2 regions of the Rothia sp. HMSC072E10 genome follow, and region 2 is predicted to be linked to the other one. Evidence: riboswitches for the same ligand, from Rfam matches in the RefSeq annotation. Region 2 holds a riboswitch; the other holds the start of a gene.
The links. A riboswitch is a leader RNA that binds a small molecule or an ion and turns the genes downstream of it on or off. The one in region 2 is predicted to bind S-adenosylmethionine.
Positions count from the first base shown of each region.

Region 1: it holds a riboswitch for S-adenosylmethionine, as region 2 does, so the genes downstream of both, HMPREF2944_RS00760 (methylenetetrahydrofolate reductase) here and HMPREF2944_RS01055 (AMP-binding protein) in region 2, are expected to answer to the same signal.

Region 1 is NZ_KV814480.1:5,212-15,150, reverse strand. It holds partial or broken gene HMPREF2944_RS00770 (ATP-binding cassette domain-containing protein) at 1-706, opposite strand, end outside; SAM riboswitch class I at 1,164-1,280, shown strand; gene HMPREF2944_RS00760 (methylenetetrahydrofolate reductase) at 1,398-2,303, shown strand; gene metE (5-methyltetrahydropteroyltriglutamate--homocysteine S-methyltransferase) at 2,451-4,778, shown strand; gene HMPREF2944_RS00750 (MFS transporter) at 5,334-6,773, shown strand; gene HMPREF2944_RS00745 (M13 family metallopeptidase) at 7,023-9,005, shown strand; gene HMPREF2944_RS00740 (beta-galactosidase, LacZ type) at 9,153-9,939, opposite strand, start outside.
Region 2 is NZ_KV814481.1:68,568-78,506, reverse strand. It holds gene HMPREF2944_RS01065 (aliphatic sulfonate ABC transporter substrate-binding protein) at 1-291, shown strand, start outside; gene HMPREF2944_RS01060 (ABC transporter permease) at 291-1,118, shown strand; SAM riboswitch class I at 1,389-1,506, shown strand; gene HMPREF2944_RS01055 (AMP-binding protein) at 1,511-3,649, shown strand; gene HMPREF2944_RS01050 (C4-dicarboxylate ABC transporter substrate-binding protein) at 3,813-4,901, opposite strand; gene HMPREF2944_RS01045 (hypothetical protein) at 5,195-6,067, shown strand; gene HMPREF2944_RS01040 (zinc-dependent metalloprotease family protein) at 6,163-7,287, opposite strand; gene HMPREF2944_RS01035 (DHA2 family efflux MFS transporter permease subunit) at 7,651-9,234, opposite strand; gene HMPREF2944_RS01030 (acylphosphatase) at 9,515-9,832, shown strand; gene HMPREF2944_RS01025 (GNAT family N-acetyltransferase) at 9,916-9,939, opposite strand, start outside.

The sequences.
Region 1 (9,939 bases), on a different contig from region 2:
CGCCTGAATCCACAAGGAAGTACAGGGACGCAAAGAGTAAGACAGAGCAAAGTAGCCCGGCAACCATGGAGACGATTCCTCTAACACTTTCAAGGCTCAATTCCCTACCGGCTGCCCGGCGTCGCCAGGACGCTACGCGTTGCGAGAAAAATCGGGAGGCTCTCATGAGGTGAAGTTCTTGGGCGCGACTTTGAGCCATCAGATTGTCTAGATAGTAGTTCTCTACCCGATAGTCCTCGTACATTAGGGTGTATATAGCGTAATCACGTTTAGCGAGGATTACCATTGCAATAGATAGAGGTAGTGAACACAGCGCCGCAAAAATTGCTGCCACAATGCTGACGTTCGCAATATTAAGACAGAGGAGGAAAACCATCGCAAAGGCACTCACCAGTGTCATAACTGACATGGTGTGAACCTGCAATTCCTGTTTCGATATTGCCTCTCTAGCAGCACGTATATCTTCCTGTGATTTTGTGCTACCTATATCAGATAACGGAAATGTAGATAACCTGGTATTTAACATGCGGTGAACCCGATAGTTCATCTTTGATTTGAGGATAAGCATGTTACTTATTACCCAGCGTTGAGCAATGATATTAATTCCGACAACAAGGGCAAGAGCAATAATATAAATCCATGCTGCGCCACCATTTGAACCGCTCAAGGCTGATACTGTATTACCGATTAGCAGGGACTGGCTCAAGGGAATGCAGGCGATGATGGCTAGCGATAGGGCAGTGCTCACTAGGGTCGCGGGACAGGTTTTCCAGGCTAGGCGGAAGGACCAGAGTATAGAGGAAAATAGATTTTTCATTCTCACCACGCTCACAAAGTCATATTGAACTCATCTTTGAGCCCTGAAACTCCTCGATGAGCGGACATTGAAACACTACCCGTGCCTCACTAACTAACTCTACTCTTCAATGAAATATAAAACACACATATTCGTGCGTGTCCAAGAATATTAAGCAGATATATCTGTGATATTTTCGGCATTCAGGGGTCAGCCGACAGCCCTACCCGCAACGCCCCCAGCCCCCCTCGTCATAGTCGGTCATATTAAGTTCATATTTCGGTGACTCGTCATCTCTCGACATATTGGGTCATCATCCCCCGAAGTTCTTGCGCACCCTCCAAAACGCCCGGTACAGTGAAGGCGTTATCTATCAAGAGCGACCGAGAGATCTGGCTCGTCGACGTCGCAGCAACCTCGCCAGTATCCCCCACCGTCACGGTGCAGGGTGCGGACAAGGTGCTCCCGCCAGAACCGATAGAGAAGAATACCCTTCGGCACCCCTTGATGATGCGCACCCGCAAACCGGTGGCGCGCATCCTGCAGAAGAATTCGCGCACCCTTACGGTGCGTATCTATCGGGTGAACACGAAGGATGGTTATGACGACAGTTCACCCGGCTCTTTCTTTTGAGCTGTTCCCTCCGCGCTCACACGCAAGCTGTGAGTCGCTGATTCGCACCATTGCGGAGCTTGAGGGTACCAACCCCGACTACGTTTCGGTCACCTATTCCGGTGACGCGAAGCGCCGTCAGAAGACGCTGGCGCTGCTCGACTACCTGGTGCACGAAACCTCCCTCACCCCCCTGGCACACCTGATTTGTGCAGGCCACTCGGTGCACGAGCTGGAGCGTGCGGTCCGCCTGATTCTGGGTCTGGGCGTGCGCGGTTTCCTGGCGCTGCGCGGTGACGTGCAGGAAGGTCAGGTTTCGGAGCTTCCCTTCGCCCGCTACCTGGTCGAGCTGATTCGCCGCGTTGAGCGTGAAGACTTCGCCCACTTGGCGGCAGGTAAGGTGTCCATCGGCGTGGCGGCGTACCCGCAGAAGCACCCCGAGTCCGCATCCCTGCTGCAGGATATTGAGATTCTGCTGTCGAAGCAGCGTGCCGGCGCGGATTTCGCTATCACCCAGGTGTTCTTCGAGGATGAGCGCTACAGTGCCCTGGTCGATTCGGCTCGCCTGGCGGGTGTGGACATCCCGATTATTCCGGGCATCATGCCGGTGACCTCCCTGAAGCGCCTGCAGAACCTCTGCCAGATGGCGGGCATGTCGGTTCCGGCGGATCTGGCGTACGCCCTGGAGACGGCAACCAGCAGCGCAGAGCTGCACCGCATCGGCGTGGACTACGCACTGAACCAGTGCCGCGCCGTGATGGATGCGGGCGCACCGGGCCTGCACTTCTTCACCTTCAACGAGCATGCCGCGGTGCTGGACGTTCTGGACCAGCTGGACCTGCCCCGATACAGCAACCGTTTCTCCCAGCCCCTGAGCGAGCTGGAATTCGCCTAAACGCGACCCGCTCCGCCCGGCGCGGATGCGCCACCCAAGTTTCCCCCAAAGTACCCCGGGAGCGTCCCGCGGATCTCGGCCCCATCGACGGGGCCGGCAGGGCCCGCTGATTCTCCCATTTCTATCCCCAGTAAAGGAATATGCACTATGTCTAACGTTGCTTTCCCCGCCGCAACTATTGTTGGTTACCCCCGCGTGGGCCGCTTCCGTGAGCTGAAGAAGGCTCAGGAGGCTTTCTGGAAGGGCAAGACCACCCTGCAGGAGCTGCAGGATACCGCCGCTGACGTGCAGCGCACCTACTTTGAGCGCGTGACCGCCGCGGGCCTGAAGGCTGACAACTACTCGATTCCGGCGACCTTCTCCTACTACGACCAGGTGCTCGACGTTGTTCGCCTGTTCACCCTGGTTCCCGAGCGTCTGGCCGAGGCTAAGGATGCACGCGGCCTGCTGGATCTGCCCGGCTACTTCGCCCTGGCGCGCGGTACCGAGACCCTGCCTCCTCTGGAGATGACCAAGTGGTTCGACACCAACTACCACTACCTGGTGCCCGAGATTGGTGCCGGCACCGAGATTAAGCTGAACCTTGAGGCTATTGACGAGCAGCTCGAGGTCGCAAAGCAGGCTGGCGTGAAGGTTCGTCCGCAGATTGTTGGCCCGCTGACCCTGCTGCTGGGCGCTAAGGCTGAGCAGGGTTCCGCCGAGGACTTCGCACCCATCGACCGCTTGGACGAGTTCGTTGCCGCTTACGCTCAGGTGCTGGAGCAGCTGGCTGAGCGCGGTGTTGAGTGGGTTCAGCTGGACGAGCCGGGCCTGACCGTGGACCGTGCCGACAACGCGAAGGTTGCCGAGCTGGCCGAGCGCACCTACCGCGCCCTGGCCGCCGCCGAGAAGCGCCCGCAGATTCTGGTGACCAGCCCCTACGGTTCCCTGCGTGAGAACCTGCCGGCACTGCTGGGTACCGGTGTTGAGGCCCTGCATCTTGACCTGGTGCACGGCGTGTACTCGAAGGCTGAGCTTGAGTCTGTTTCTGCCGCCGGCGTGCACCTGGTTGCCGGTGTTGTGAACGGCCGTAACGTGTGGCGTGCTGATGTTCGTGCCGCGCTGAAGACCCTGGAGGCGCTGCCCGGCGCATCCGAGGGTGCCGTGTCGGTGTCCTCCTCGACCTCCCTGCAGCACGTGCCGCACGACCTGGCTCTGGAAGACCCCGCCGAGGTTCCCGTGGACGGCCTGGCCTTCGCCGACCAGAAGGTCGCTGAGATTGCACTGCTGGCTCGTGGCCTGGCCGAGGGTGAGGCCGCTGTTGAGCCCGAGCTGAAGGCTGCTGATGAGGCGCTGGCTCGCTTCGCCGCCGACCCGCGCAAGCACAACGACGAGATTCGTGCCCGCGCCGCAGCTGTGACCGCCGAGGACTTCGACCGTCCGACCATTGACGTTCGCCATGCGGCTCAGGCTGACCTGAACCTGCCGAAGCTGCCGACCACCACCATCGGTTCCTTCCCCCAGACCGCTGAGATTCGCCGCCGCCGTGCGGAGGCTCGTGCGGGCAAGATTTCCGCTGAGGAGCTGAACGGCTTCCTGCGTGACGAGATTGCCTCGGTCATCAAGCTGCAGGAGGAGCTGGGTCTGGACGTGCTGGTTCACGGTGAGGCTGAGCGTAACGACATGGTTCAGTACTTCGCCGAGAACTTCGACGGCTTCGCAACCACCCGCCACGGCTGGGTTCAGTCCTACGGTTCGCGTTGCACCCGCCCCTCGATCCTGTTCGGTGACGTGAAGCGTCACGGCGAGGGCCTGCGCGGTGAGGCGTTCACCGTGCCGTGGAGCTCCCACGCACAGTCGCTGAGCGAGAAGCCCGTCAAGGGCATGCTCACCGGCCCCGTGACGATTCTGGCGTGGTCCTTCGTGCGTGACGACCAGCCGCGCCGCGAGACCGCTAACCAGGTGGCTCTGGCTCTTGCCGACGAGATTGCCGACCTGGAGGAGGCAGGCATCCGCATCATTCAGGTGGATGAGCCGGCTCTGCGCGAGCTGCTGCCCCTGCGCCGCGACGAGCAGCCGCAGTACCTGGACTGGTCGGTGAACTCCTTCCGCCTGGCAACCAGCGGCGTGAAGGACTCCACCCAGATTCACACCCACCTGTGCTACTCGGAGTTCAACGAGATTATCGACTCGATTAACGCTCTGAACGCTGACGTGACCAGCATCGAGGCCGCCCGCTCGCACATGGAGCTGCTGGCTGATATTCCGGAGAGCTTCGTTTCCGGTCTGGGCCCGGGCGTGTGGGACATCCACTCCCCGCGTGTTCCCTCGCAGGAGGAGATTGAGTCCCTGCTGAAGGCTGCGATTGGCTACGGCACCATTGCCGACCTGTGGGTGAACCCGGACTGTGGTCTGAAGACTCGTGATTACGAGGAGACCAAGCAGTCTCTGCGTCACCTGGTGGACGCCACCAAGGCGATTCGCGCTTCTCTCTAGGTTTCCCACCCGGAGAGCTTTAGGTTCCGCTGCCTGCTGCGGGTTGACCGGATGATGGTTTGCTCGCGGTGATTCGCGGTAGGTGGCGGCTGTTCGGCTTCCCGCCGGTATGCGTACCGACTGCACGCCGAACTTTTGGGGATAGATAACGGGTCCGCCCGCACGGCTTCTTCTGCACCGTGCGGGCGGACTTTTGTGTGCTCGGGGGGTGCCCGTTGCGGGTTCGTTTCGGATTTGTCCCGGGTTCGTTTCGCGGCGTCCACGTGGTTTTCGCGGCGGATTTAGGGTATAAATTACCCTAAATTTATGTGTGGTCTGACCATAACATTCTCTTGCCGTTTATTGAAAGCATTTATATTCATCGCGCGCCGCGTGGCCCCGTCTCCCGATAGGTAGATGCGCATCACAGGTATTTTCAGATTCACCGGAATTTCAAGGCAGAAACGGCTTTTAAAGAACGTGCGTTCTGAATATCTGTTCACCGTTGCAAGAATACTATGCACATATGCCCATCAAATTAGCATTTTTATAAGAATCCGTTTTTAGAATTCCAGCATGACTACTACCACTTCATCAAAGAAGAAGAAGGGTTCTGCACCCCGCTGGCTCGCTATTCCGGCACCCAAGCCCCAGCTCAGCGAAGCAGAAGTTAATGCGAAGTACCCGCGCATGCGCCTGCAGGTCTTCATGGGTATCTTCATCGGTTACGCGACCTTCTACCTGATTCGTAACAACGTCCCGCTGGTCACCCCGATTCTGACCAAGGAACTTGGCTTCAGCAACGCAGCAATTGGTGCACTGTCCACGGCACTGCTGCTGGCTTACGGCTTCAGCAAGTTCTTGACCGCAATGATTTCCGACCGCTCGAATGCTCGTCTGTTCCTGCCCATCGGCCTGGTGCTCTCGGGTATTGCAAACATTCTGCTGGCACTGACCGGCTACATGGGTGAAGGCGCGGGTGCGGCAGGCTACGGTGCCGCTATCGCCTCCATCATGGCGACCATCATGGTCTTCAACGGTGTCTTCCAGGGCATGGGTTGGCCGCCCTCGGGCCGTGTGCTCGTGAACTGGTTCTCCACCAGCGAGCGCGGCACGAAGGTTTCCTGGTGGAACACCGCCCACAACGTTGGTGGTGCGCTGTCCGGCCTGCTGGTGGCCTGGGGCTTCTCCATGTTCGGCAAGACCTGGGAAGTTGCCTTCTGGTTCCCGGCTGTTATCAGCTTCGTTCTGGCGTTCGTCGCATGGCTGCTGATTCGTGACAACCCCGAGGCTGAGGGTCTGCCCACCGTTGACGTGTACCGCAACGACCCGCACAAGGTTGAGTCCACCGCTGAGGATCGTGCGGAGTCCACTTGGACCACCATCCGTAAGCACGTGCTGACCAACTCGACCATGGTGTACCTGGCTCTGGCAAACGTGTTCGTGTACACCCTGCGTTACGGTGTGCTGGTGTGGGCGCCGAAGTACCTGCACGATGTGCGCCACACCTCCCTTGAGGGCGGTATTGCGGGCTTCTCGATTCTGGAGCTTGCCGGCATTGGTGGCACCGTGCTGTGCGGTTACGTTTCTGACCGCATGTTCAAGGGTCGCCGCTCCCCCGCGGGTATCCTGTTCCTGATTGCGACCGTTGGCGCGATTCTGCTGTACTGGCTGCCTTCTTCGGATGCGCCGCTGTGGATTGCGTACGTTGCGTTGGCTCTGATTGGTGGCCTGATTTACGGCCCGGTCATGCTGATTGGTCTGCAGGCTATTGACCTGTCCCCCTCGCACGTTGCGGGTACCGCTGCGGGCTTCACCGGCCTGTTCGGTTACGCACTGGGTGCAACCCTGGCTTCTGCCGGTATCGGCATTATTGTTGACCACTGGGGTTGGAGCACCGCGTTCGTCTTCATGATTGTGTGCTCGGGTCTGGCCGTGCTGTTCCTCTGGCTGGTTAACGGTGCTGAGAAGCGTCTGATGGCTGAGCGTGCAGAGAAGCTGGCGGCTCAGGCTTAAGCGAATAGTGCTTCTTCTTTCCTGAACTGCTCGGCGGTTCGGGGGTAGATGTTAACCCGCCTGTACGGTTGTGTGACCGTGCGGGCGGGTTTTCTGCGTCCTGGGAGGGCTACCGCCTTCTCTGCCACCCGCGTAGCCCGCTGAGGAGCGGCAAAATGCCCCTGAGAAGCGCCTGTACCGGTGAGCCAGCATCTGGGTGCCGTGCCGGGCATCCTGTGGCTTGGGGGCGTAAGAACATAGAATGGAACCATGACTACTAACTCTGGAATCACTAAAGAATGGGTGGATGAAACCGTCAAGCCGGGCGACGATTTCTTCCGCCACGTCAACGGTAAGTGGCTTGCTACCCACGAAATCCCGGCGGACCGCCCCAAGGACGGCGGCCTGTACACCCTCCGCGATAACGCAGAGAAGCACGTGCGTGAGCTGGTGGAGAAGATTGCGAAGGAGCAGCCGGAGTCCCGCATCGGCGCGCTGTACAACTCCTTCATGGATGTTGAGAAGATTGAGGCGGACGGCCTGGAGCCGCTGCTGAAGGAAATCGCCCCGATTCTGAACTCGGCAACCCCTTCCCACCTGGCTGTGACCTTGGCGCTGCTGTCTCGTGCGGGTCTGCCGCAGCTGTTCGCCTGGTACACCAGCAACGACCCGAAGGACCCGAAGAACTACACGTTCTTCCTGTACCAGTCGGGTCTGGGTCTGCCGGATGAATCCTACTACCGTGAAGAGAAGCACGAGCAGGCGTGCGCGGCGTATGTTGAGCATATTGCCCGCATGTTCCAGCTGACCGGTCTGGCTGAGGGCTTCGGTCTGACTCCGGAGCAGGCGGCTCAGCTGGTGTTCACTCACGAGTCGGAGCTGGCTCGCCTGCACTGGAACGTTGTGGAGAACCGCGACGCGGAGGCAACCTACAACCCGTACCAGGCGACCGAGCTGGACGAGAAGTTCCCCGGCTTCCCGTTCTCGCAGTGGCTGCTGGCGCTCGGCACAGACCCGGAGACCCTGGGTCAGGTTATTGTGGGCCAGCCGTCCTTCTTTGAGGGTGCGGCGAAGCTGTTCACTTCCATCCCGCTGATGAGCTGGAAGCTGTGGGCTGTGTGGACTGTTCTGCGTTCGCGTGCGCCGTTCATGTACGACGAGCTGGTTCAGGAAAGCTTCAACTTCTACGGCAAGACCCTTTCCGGTACCCAGCAGATTCGTGAGCGCTGGAAGCGCGGCGTGGGCGCTGTCGAGAAGGCTCTGGGTGAAGAGATCGGCCAGGAGTACGTGGCTGTGCACTTCCCGCCCTCGCACAAGGAGAAGATGCTGGTTCTGGTCGGCAACCTCCTTGAGGCGTACCGCGAGTCCATTGAGTCGCTGGACTGGATGACTGAGGCAACCCGTCAGAAGGCGCTGGAGAAGCTGTCGAAGTTCGTCACCAAGATCGGTTACCCCGATAAGTGGCGTGACTTCTCCGCCCTGGAGCTGGTGCCCGGTGACCTGTTTGAGAACCTGCGCCGTACCGGTGCGTTTGATGCTGACTGGCTGATTGCCCGTAAGGGTCAGCCGGTGGATAAGTCGGAGTGGCTGATGACTCCGCAGACCGTGAACGCGTACTACATGCCGCCGGCGAATGAGATTGTGTTCCCGGCAGCGATTCTGCAGCCGCCGTACTTCAACCCGGATGCTGATGATGCGGCGAACTACGGCAATATCGGCATGATTATCGGCCACGAGATTGGTCACGGTTTTGACGATCAGGGTTCCCGCTATGACGGCGACGGCAAGCTGGAGAGCTGGTGGACTGAGGAGGATTACGCGAAGTTCAAGGAGCGTACCGCAGCCCTGGTGGAGCAGTATAACGCGTACGTTCCGGTGGGTCTGGACGAGAAGTTCCACGTGAACGGTGAGCTGACTCTGGGCGAGAACATTGGTGACCTGTCGGGCATGTCGATTGCGTTGAAGGCGTACCGCCTGGCGCTGAAGAAGCAGGGTATTGAGTCGCTGGACGATGCACCGGTGATTGACGGCATGACCGCTATTCAGCGTTTCTTCTTCTCGAATGCTCGCGGCTGGTGCACGAAGTCCCGCCCGCAGCATGCTGAGGTGATGATTTCGGTGGATCCGCATTCGCCGGATGAGTTCCGTGTGAACGGTGTAATGCGCAATATTGATGAGTTCTATGAGGCGTTTGGTGTCTCTGAGGGCGATGCACTGTACCTGGCTCCGGAGGAGCGCGTGCGCATCTGGTAGCATCCCGATAAGTGCATATGCTTTATTGCGTATATAAGTGAGGCGCCCGCCTCGTGGTTTTCAGCCACGGGGCGGGCGCCTCTTTTCTAGAGAGCTGTGGACGCTACACGAAGGTAGGCGTCTACTGCTACTGTGCCGAGCGTTGCGTTAGATAATTTCTAGCGCAATATCCATGTGCAGCGGCTCGGTTGCATCGATGTGGTACTGGCTGTGTACCGGCGAGCCCCACGAGTCATCTCCACCAACGCCGAGCTGACCTGCCAGGATACGCAGGTAGGTGCGGTTGTTCTCAGGCAGCTCCCACTGGTGGGAAGCTTCCTCAATCTGGTAGGAGGAGTAGGGCAGGAGCGATACGTGCAGGCCCTCACCGGCAGTCTGCAGCTGGCGGACACGGAAGCCGTGGTTGCTGTCGTTCGTCACTTCAGCCCAACGGACACCCATGTGGTTGCCGCTTTCCTGAGGTACCAGGTACGGTGCGTAGTCCTGCTCGGGGGTGCTTTCCCACACGCCCAGGCGGACGCCGCTGCAACGGTCGGGGTAGGAGTCGCCGGGGCCGAGGCCGTAGTAACGCAGGTGCGAGAACTCGCCGGGCAGTGCCCATTCCAGACCGAATGCGGGCAGGGACGGTGCGTCCTTCTCGCCGGGGTAGTCGATGGTTACTCGCACGTTGCCGGTGCTCTGTGCTTCGTAGCGGACCGTAACAGCGGTGTGAGCGGGGGTTGCCAACTCGTAGGTGTAGGTCACTGCCACGCTGTCATCGCTGGGCTGCTCGACGGCAACGTTAGCGCAACGGGCGTAGCGGCCTGCGACGGTCCACTGGGCGCGTTCGAAACCGTGTCCGGCGCCGCGGTCGTTGTCGGTCAGGGGCCTGAAGGTGGTGAGCTTCGGGGGGCGAATAACGTGCTCGGTGCCGTTGTGTACCCAGGAGACGATG
Region 2 (9,939 bases):
TGGGCCAAGAAGAACCCCGAAGAGGCCGTGAAGATTGTCGAGGAAGAGTCCGGCATTAAGCACGAGACCGCCCAGGTCGTCATGGACCGCACCCACCTGGACATCGACCCGGTTCCGGGCGCCAAGCAGGTTGAGGTACTCAAGGGCGTTGGCCCGATTCTGGTCGAGTCCGGCGACGTCCCCTCCCAGTCCGACGTGGACAAGGCCCTGAACAGCATCGTGGACGACCAGTTCGCGAAGAAGGCTGACAGCGCCGCAGTCGAGAAGATTGCCAAGGCGGTGGAGAAGTAATGACCGCCGCAACCATTGCCCCCGCGCAGGAGAGCGCGGCCAAGCTCCCGACGCCGAAGCTTCCCTCGAACCCCTTCGCCGGCAAGCAGTACCTGGGCCTGATCCTGCCCCTGGCGCTCATTGCGCTCTGGTATATTCTGAGCACCAACGGCGTGTTCACGCAGGTCCAGCTGCCCTCCCCCGACCGTGTGGTGGGCGCCGGTATCGAGCTGGCGCAGCGCGGTGAGCTGGCCAAGCACGTCGCGATTTCGACCCAGCGCGTGCTGATTGGCTTCGGCATCGGCGCGGTACTCGGCCTGGTGCTGGGATCGCTGATTGGCCTGTCGACCCCGGTGCGCGTGTTCGTCGCCCCGACCATCGGCGCTCTGCGCGCGGTCCCCTCACTCGCGTGGGTCCCGCTGCTTTTGCTGTGGATTGGCATCGGCGAGAACTCGAAGGTGACCCTCGTGGCCATCGGCGCGTTCTTCCCCGTGTACACCACGGTTTCCGCTGCCCTCGCCCACGTGGACCCCAAGCTCGTGGAGATGGCCCGCGCCTTCGGCCTGAAGGGCCTGCGCCTGTTCACCACGGTTCAGCTTCCCGCGGTTCTGCCCGCCGTCATCTCGGGTCTGCGCCTCGCGCTCGCTCAGGCGTGGCTGTTCCTGGTCGCCGCCGAGCTGCTGGGCGCCTCCATGGGCCTGGGTTACCTGCTGACCGACTCGCAGAACAACGGCCGCACCGACCGCCTGCTGCTCGCCATCGTGGCGCTGGCCATCCTGGGCAAGATTACGGACGCCCTCGTCGGCCTGTTTGAGCGCTGGGTCAAGGCAAAGTACCCCAGCAACTAGCGCCACCGGCAGCTAAACGCAACGCTCAGCACGCGCTGAGTTTTCAGGAGAGATGTCCGCGCGTCAGTCATCGTGACGCGCCGGAAAAAGAAGTCGGCGGGGAAACCTGTCGCCTACTGAATGATGATGATGTGCCCCGCCCCGCGCCCCACAGTAGTGAGCGCGGGGCGGGGTTCTTAATGTGTCGTTATATTACGAAGCGCTACACAGTGTGCCTTTTATGACGGGAACCTTTGCATCGGACCCCGCGGCGCGCTTTACTAAGAAGGCAAACCATCCAGAGCGACCGAGAGACCTGGCTCCATGACGTCGCAGCAACCCCCTCGCGCATCCGCACACACGAGTAGGCAGCGCGAGCAAGGGTGCTAATGCCAGCTACCGATGGGAGAGATATGGGACTGCCCACCCCCTTTTCGTTCACCGACCCGCTGAACCCCACCCCGAACCCCGCGCTCGAATCTGACGAGGCACGCGTAGCGTTCTGGGAGAAGCAGGCGCAGCGACTCACCTGGGCTGAGCCCTGGCACACCGCGCACCGCTTCGAGAAGCCGAAGTCCCTCGGCTTCGACGAGGAGGGCATCGAGCAGTTCACTGTTCCCGAGATTAAGTGGTTCGAGGGCGGCAAGCTCAACGTCGCCTACAACTGCGTGGACCGCCACGTGGAGGCGGGCCGCGGCGACAAGGTCGCCCTCTACTTCGAGGGTGAGCCCGGCGACCGCGAGGCCATCACCTACGCCGAGCTGCAGCGCCGCATCGCGAAGGCCGCCAACGGTCTGCTGTCCCTGGGCGTGCGCAAGGGTGACCGCGTGGTCATCTACCTGCCCGTCATTCCCGAAACCATTATCTTCACCCTGGCTTGCGCGCGTATTGGCGCGATCCACTCCCTCGTGTTCGGCGGTTTCTCCGCCGAGGCGCTGAAATTCCGTGTGGAAGACACCGGTGCGAAGGTGCTCGTCACCACCGACGGCCAGAACCGCCGCGGCAAGGTTGTTCCCGTGAAGGTCAACGCCGACGAGGCCTGCTCGGGCGAGAACAACATCGAGCACGTCATCGTGGTGGACCGCACCAGCGCCTCCGACCCCGTAGCGCACGCTGAGGTTCCCTGGACCGAGGGCCGCGACGTCTGGTACCACGACCTGGTGGACGACCAGCCCGACACCCACGCCTACGAGCTGCACGACGCAGAAGACCCGCTGTTCATCATCTACACCTCCGGCACGACCGGCAAGCCCAAGGGCCTGGTGCACACGATGGGCGGCTACCTGGTGCAGACCGCGTACACCCACGCTTTGCTCTACGATCTGCTACCGGATTACGTGGATGAGAACGGCGTGCTGCGCCCCGACGAGCTGTCGGCCGTCAACGACCCCGAGAAGGTGGAGTCCACCGTTCACTGGTGCACCGCCGACCTCGCTTGGGTGACCGCGCACACTTACGAAATCTACGGCCCGCTGGTTAACGGCGTGTCCGAGGTGATTTACGAGGGTACCCCGAACACCCCGCACTACGGTCGCCACTTCGAGGTCATCGAACGTTACGGCGTGACCAACTACTACACCGCCCCCACCCTGATTCGTTCCCTCATGGGCGCGTTCCCCGACGGCCCCGAGCCCGGCAAGTACGATTTCTCGACCGTGCGCCTGCTCGGTTCGGTGGGTGAGTCCATCAACCCGGAGGCGTGGCGCTGGCTGCGCAAGCACGTGGGTGGCGGCACCGCATCCTTCATCGACACCTGGTGGCAGTCCGAGACCGGTTCGACCGTGTGCTCCCCGCGCCCGCACGACCCGGCTTTCGCCTCCGCCGGCACCTACCCGGTGGGCACCCCGCACTGCACCCCCCTGCCCGGTTGCGCTACCCGCGCCGTTCCGGGCGTGTCCACCCGCGTGGTGGATGAGCACGGCAACCCGGTGGAGCCGGGTAGGCAGGGCTTCATCGTGGTCGATAAGATTGGCCCCTCCATGGCCCGCACCGTGTGGAAGAACCCGCAGCGATTCCTGGACTCCTACTGGCGCCACTACGGCGAGCGCGGCTGGTTCCTGGCCGGTGACGGCGCGAAGGAAGACGAGGAAGGCAACGTGTACATCCTCGGCCGTATCGACGACGTGATCAACATTTCGGGTCACCGCCTGTCCACGATTGAGATTGAGTCGGCCCTGGTCACCCACCCGGCTGTGGTGGAGGCCGGCGTCTGCCCTGTGGAGGACGACCTGACCGGCCACCAGGCGGTCGCTTACGTGACGCTCACCGACGAGGGCAAGGCCCTGACCGAGGACGAGCTGAAGGCGGCTCTGACGGCTCACGTGCGTGAGCACATCGGCCCGATTGCCAAGCCCAAGGACGTTGTGGCGGTTGCCGATATCCCGAAGACCCGTTCGGGTAAGATTACCCGCCGTCTGCTCGGCGAGCTGTACCAGGGCCGCCCCCTGGGTGACGTTTCCTCGCTGCAGAACGAGGAGGCGCTGGGCCACATCGCGCAGGTGCTGGTGGAGACCGGCCGCGTGCAGCGAGAAGAGGAGCGTGAGGCGGCCTAGCCTCCCCTGCCGGCGCGGCCCCTACAAGACTCCGGCACAGCCCCGGCGCGGCCCCTGCATAGGAGTCGCGATACATAACAAGGGTGCGGATACCGAACGATGATTCGGTATCCGCACCCTGTTGTTTAACGGTACTGACGAGGCCTTTCGCCCCGGCGACCGCCTAGTTAATCAGGCCCAGGGAACGAGCGTACTCGGCGGTAATACCGCTCGGCTCAATCTGCTTGGGGCCCTTCTCGAGCTCGGGGTGCTCGGTCGCCTGGAAGCGAATCATCTTCAGGTCGTTCGCCGCGCCCAGGTTCGAGATCATGCCGTCACCGTTCAGGTCCACCGAGACCGGCTCGGCATCAATCTTGCCGTTACCGTTGAAGTCGATGGGACCGTCAGCGGGCTCGCCCTTGTACAGGAAGCCGGCCGCGCGGGGACCGAAGCCGCGCGCCTCGTAGAGCTTCGCCTCGTTCAGCATGCGGTACTCGGCGGTGGAGTAGCCAAAGTAGCGGCTACCGTCGGCCATGGGCACGCCGGGGAGGGTGTACTGGTAGTTCATGACGCTCAGGTAGTTGGGCTTGTAGTTGATCTCGTCCCAGCCGCCGTGGCTCAGCGCCAGGTTGTGGCCGAGCTCGTGCACGAACACCGCCACGCGGATATCGCTGGTTGCCTTACCCCAGAAGTGCGGGCCCACGGTGACCATGAGGTTACGGCCACCGAAAATAGCGATGCCGGAGGAGGTGCTGTTGTCGTAGTAGTCGCCCCAGATGACGTAGTGGAAGGTGCCTTCGCGGGCGGGGTTGAACTTACCTTCGGAGGCCTTAATCCTGTTGAGGGCGTTGAACTCGCTGTCGAGCTCCTGGTGGGTGATTTCGTTGCCGCCGCCGAGGTTGTACTTGGCGCTGCGGGCGCTACCGGCGTCCAGGTGAATATTTACGCCGGTGGTGCCGTCGGGGTTGCGCATGGGCAGGTCGGCGTAAATCTTGGTGATGCGGTCCAGTTCCTCTTCGCTGGGGAGCAGGCCGGGCATGTAGTCCATCTCCACGAAGATGTCCTTGTGGTTGGGGTCGGCGCCCAGTGCGGGGAAGTCGACGTCGATTTTGCCGTCGCCATCGGCGTCGTAACCCTTCATCTCCCAGGTGTTGGGGATGCCGTCACCGTCGATGTCGGGGTTGTAGGCGTTGGCTGCCGGGGCGGCGACCGCACCCAGGCAGAGGACCGCCAGGGAGGCAAACGCGATACGTGCGCGTTTCAGAGAGGCCATAAATCTGTCCTTTGATGTGATGGTGTGAGGATGCGATACCCGTGACGGGCACGCGGGATGGACGGCAGTGTTCGTTCTTCGGTGTTCGCACCCGTGCGGGTAGCGAGTCGTTTGCAGGCCGGCGGGGCGCCTCGTGAGCTACCGCCGCATCACTTCGTGAGCTTTAGCCGAAGATTGCAGAAAACCTGCTTTAAAGTTGAGACAATTTTGAAGTTGAGCTGAATTACACTACAGTATCAGTAATTCGTATCACGTGCATCACCGTATTCACCCGTGGAAGAAAGAATAATTACATGTCTCAACAGCAGACCAGTCACAGCACCCCCGCTTCCGGCAAGCGCGGCGTAAACCGCCGCTCCCTCGTCAAGGGTGCTCTCTGGAGCGCGCCGGTCGTCGCAACCGCCGCAACCGTACCCGCCTACGCGGCCTCCACCGACGTGCCGGAGACCCCGACCCTGCAGTTCGGTGTCTTCACCCAGGCCTTCAACTCCAACCCCTCCAACGATTTCGACACCCGCTACGGTCTGGACTCCTACACCGTGCAGGTGCCCAACGTGACCGCAACCTCCACGAGCCCGAAGAGCGCAGGCGGCGGCACCTTCACCCCCGGCGGTAGCGTCGGTGCGGGCCTGTACGGCGGTGCCGGCCTGTGGATTTCCGCCCCCATCAATTCCAAGGGCGAGTTCCAGGGCAGCACCTACCTGTACGGCTCGGCGCACCTGCAGGTGACCTTCGAGTTCACTTTCCCCACCGCCGAAGACGTCACCGCGCCGCTGCTGTGGGACACCGACAACGACGCCGAGGTGGCCGCGCTGGCCAAGAGCGAGGGCGGCGCCAAGACCAATAACCCGGCGGTGAGCGCCTTCAACGGCGTGGCCTACGCGGCGAAGTTCTACGAGCCGGTCATCGAGGGCAACACCTGGACCGGCGTGCTGGATATCCGCACCTCGGACTTCCTGACCGCGACCGCCAACGGCCCCGTGCGCTACGCACAGGTGCTGGCCTCGCAGGTTCCGGTGTACTTCACCGAGGTGACCTCCAGCTACACCCTGACCACGACCGTTCAGCTCACCAGCGGCACCGTTGCGATGCAGCTGACCGATGACGGCGAGTACACCTACCGGGATCTGGCGGGCGCAAGCGCCTCCGCAACCATTACCCGATAGCGCGGCCGCCACAGTAGGCAGAAAGGGGCCCGGCATCCGTTATGGATGCCGGGCCCCTTTGCTTTCGGGCTCAGCCTATCGGCCGCCGCCAGGAACTAGTCCTTCGCCGGGACCATGCCCTCGGAGCGGGCCAGGTCGGCGGTCATCTCGTTGCGATCAATCGCGGCCGAGAGGTGCTTCTCGGAACGGTACACGCCGCCCTGCGCCTCCTTACCCTCAGCCTGAAGCTTCAGGGCTGCCAGGTCATTCGGGGCGGTCAGTTCGGTCAGCTGGCCGTCACCGTTCAGATCGACCGATACCGGCTCGTCGTCAATCTTGCCGTTGCCGTTGAAATCGATACCCTCCCAGGCCGGCTTGCGGAAGTACAGCCAGCCGTAGGCGTTGCGGCCAAAGCCGGCGCGCTCGTCCAGCTTGTTCTCGTCCAGGGTCTTGTAAGCGCGGGTCGAGTAGCTGAACTTCAGCTCACCGCTGGCGCGGCGCACGCCGTAAATCTGGTATTTGTAGTTCATGACGCTCTGGTAGTTCGGCTTATCGTTCACGTCATCGGTGCCGCCGTGGCCCAGACCGAGGTTGTGGCCCAGCTCGTGGATGAAGGTGCCCACGCGCACGTCGGAGGTTGCGGACTTACCCCAGAAGCGCGGGCCCACGGTCACGACGAAGCCGCGGCCGCTCACGTAGCCCAGGCCCGAGGAGCCGTACTCGTCGTAGGCGTCGCCCCAAATCATGTAGTGGAAGACGCTCTCGCGGTTGGGGTCCATGTTCTTGGAGCGGATTTCAGCCCACTTGGTCATGGTGTTGTCGAGCTGTTCGTGCGCCACCTCGTTGCCGCCGCCGAGGTTGTACTTGGCGCTGCGGGCGCTACCGGCATCCAGGTGGATGTTGATGCCGACGGTGCCGTTCGGGTTGCGCACGGGAAGCTGCGCGAAGGATTCGGTGATGCGGTCGAGCTCTTCCTCGCTGGCGAGCAGGCCGGGCATGTAGTCCATCTCCACGAAGATATCCTTCTTCAGCGGATTGGCGCCCATCGCGGGGTAGTCCACGTCGATCTTGCCGTCGCCGTCGGCGTCGTAGCCCTTCATCTCCCAGGTGTTGGGGATGCCGTCGCCGTCGATGTCGGGGTTGTAGGCGTTAGCCGCGGGCGCCGCGACCGTGCCGAGTACCAGCAGGGCCGCCGAAGCGAGCGCGGTACGCACCAGGCGGGGGGACAGGGAGAAAGCCATAAAGTATCTCTCTTCGTATCTTGACCACGCGGGAGGTTGCATCATCTGGCATTGCGCACGGTATGGGTCGTACGGGTCCGGTTCTATGGTGAGTAGAAGTGTCAGGCGGCTACCGCGTGGTTCAGTGGTCATGTGTGTCGCTGCCGCCGGCATGTAGCCGGTGTGCCGCAAGTGAGTACGGCATTTAAAAGACAGCGGGTCACTGCCGAACCCTCCGATGGAGGAAAAGGAACCGTTCTTGGTTCTCTTCTGTTCGACGGTGACCCGCCTCATCATACACAGAGTGCATCTAGTTTGTCCCGGTATTCGCACCGTATCTCAGGTTATGCACCGTTTATGACGTAAAACGTTTTGATAAGCCTTCTATTTAGTGTTTTCTGACTCAGGCTCTGCCTCAGCGTTCTGTGCGGCACCCTCCGCCTCGGAGGTCTTCTTGGAGGCGTAGAACAGGCACACGACCGCGCCCACCGCCGCGGCAACCAGGGGCAGCATCATGGAATCAGCCATTGCCGCCGCGTAGGGTTCACGCAGGACCTGCGGAAGCACACCTCCAGCAGCACCGCCGTGAGAGCTACCACCCGCTGCGGCAGCCGGACCCAACGCGGACAGGTGCGAGGTAATCGCAGAAGCCATGATGGTCGTAATCGCAGCCGAACCCAGCACCGACGCCATCTGGCGGGTCTCGTTGTACACACCCGAACCGGCACCGGCACGCTGCGGCGGCAGGTTACGGGTCGCAGACACCGACAGCGGACCCCAAATGCAGGAGTTCGCCGCGCCCAGAATAATCATCGGGCCGACCATCAGCCACAGGTTGCCTTCCGCAACCATCGTCGGGCGCAGCAGAGCAAAACCAACAACCATCAGCGTAAAACCAATTACCGCAATCCACTTCGGGTCGTTACGGTTCAGACGCGCACCCACCACCGGCGCCAACGCGCCCGAGAACAACGCCATCGGCGCAGTCATCAGCGCAGCCTGGGTCGGGTCCAGACCCTCCACCTGCTGCAGGTACAGGGTCAGCGGGAACGCCATACTGATAGCGACCACGCCCATAGCGGAGATAGCCACGTTCGATACGGAGAAGTTACGGTCACTGAACAGGCTCAGCGGAACCAGCGGCTCACGCGGGTTAATGGCCTGCCACCCGATGAACAGGCCCAGCACCAGAATGCCGGCAATAATCAGACCCCACACGCTCACCGCAATACCGGTACCCATAAACGAGTCAGTGATGGTGCCCCAGTCGTAGGTGGCGCCTTCCTGAATACCGAAAACTAGCAGGAACAGACCGACCGCCGAAAGCACCACACCCAACCAGTCGAAGCTGTGCTTCTTCTGCTCGAACACCGGCACATTACGCCACGCCAAGAACAGGCCGACCAGGCCAACCGGAATGTTGATGAAGAAAATCCAGCCCCAGCTGAGAGTATCCACCAGCACGCCGCCCAGAATCGGGCCGACCAGCGAGGCGACACCCGCAGTCGCACCCCAAATGCTCATGGCAACACCGCGCGCATTCGGCGGGAACATCAGCGTAATCAGAGACATGGTCTGCGGGGTCATCAGCGACGCGCCCAAACCCTGCACCACGCGGGCAGTAATCAGCGACTCAACATTCGGCGCCAGACCACACCACAGGGAAGCAATCGTAAAAATACCCATACCGATCATGTACAGGTTCTTCTGCCCGAAGCGGTCACCCATACGGCCGGTAATGAGCAGCGGCACCGCATACGCCAGCAGGTAGGCGCTCGTCACCCACATACCCGCCGACAGGGATGCATCCAGATCCTGCAGCATGTGCGGCAGGGCGATGGTGACGATATTGCCATCCACCAGGATCATGAAGAAGCCAACAACCAGGGACCAGAGAGCAGGCCAGGGCTTGTAGGGTGTCTTCGCCGGGTTACCGACGAGAGGCGCTTTCTTGGGGCGTGAACTCAATGATCCTCCAGCGGATGAGCGTTGCGGGTACAGTCTGCGTGTTCAGCGTTGCCGCTAATAAATATCACCCCATCTTACTCCCCTTGTGGGCGCGGCTCCGGTTGCTCTACCCTAATCAGCGCTCAGCAGCCGCTGACCGGCGAGCGCGCGGCATCCGGGCAACAGGCGCCCTGATACCACTCCGAAGCACTCTGAACCCTCTAGACTGAAGCTATAAAGCTAATCCGGGCGCCGCCAATGCTGGCACGCGCCCCATCTGACCACCCCCAAGGAGGCACTCGTGGGTTTCTTTGATTTCTTCACCGACCGAACCCCGGCAGAGCCCGCCGAAATCCGCCTCGTCGCTTTCGTGAGCGGCAAGGTGCAGGGCGTGGGCTTCCGCTGGTGGTGCGCTGGCACCGCCAAGCCGCTGGGCCTGACCGGGTACGCCGAGAACCTCGACGACGGGCGCGTCAAGGTGATTGCGGAGGGGACGGCCGCCTCCTGCGCGCGCCTGGTGGATATTCTGCGCGGCGGCGATACCGCGGGCCGCGTGGATGAGGTTCTCGTCGGGTGGGAGGAGCCGTCCGGCTCGTTCCGCGGCTTCGGCATCAGGTAGCCTCCCCAGTCTTTATTTAGGGCGCGCCGGATGCTCTCCTCACTACGAGGAAGCACCCGGCGCGCCCCTATGCTGTGCGCGGGTTAACCCCGCGGTTCCGCCCAGAG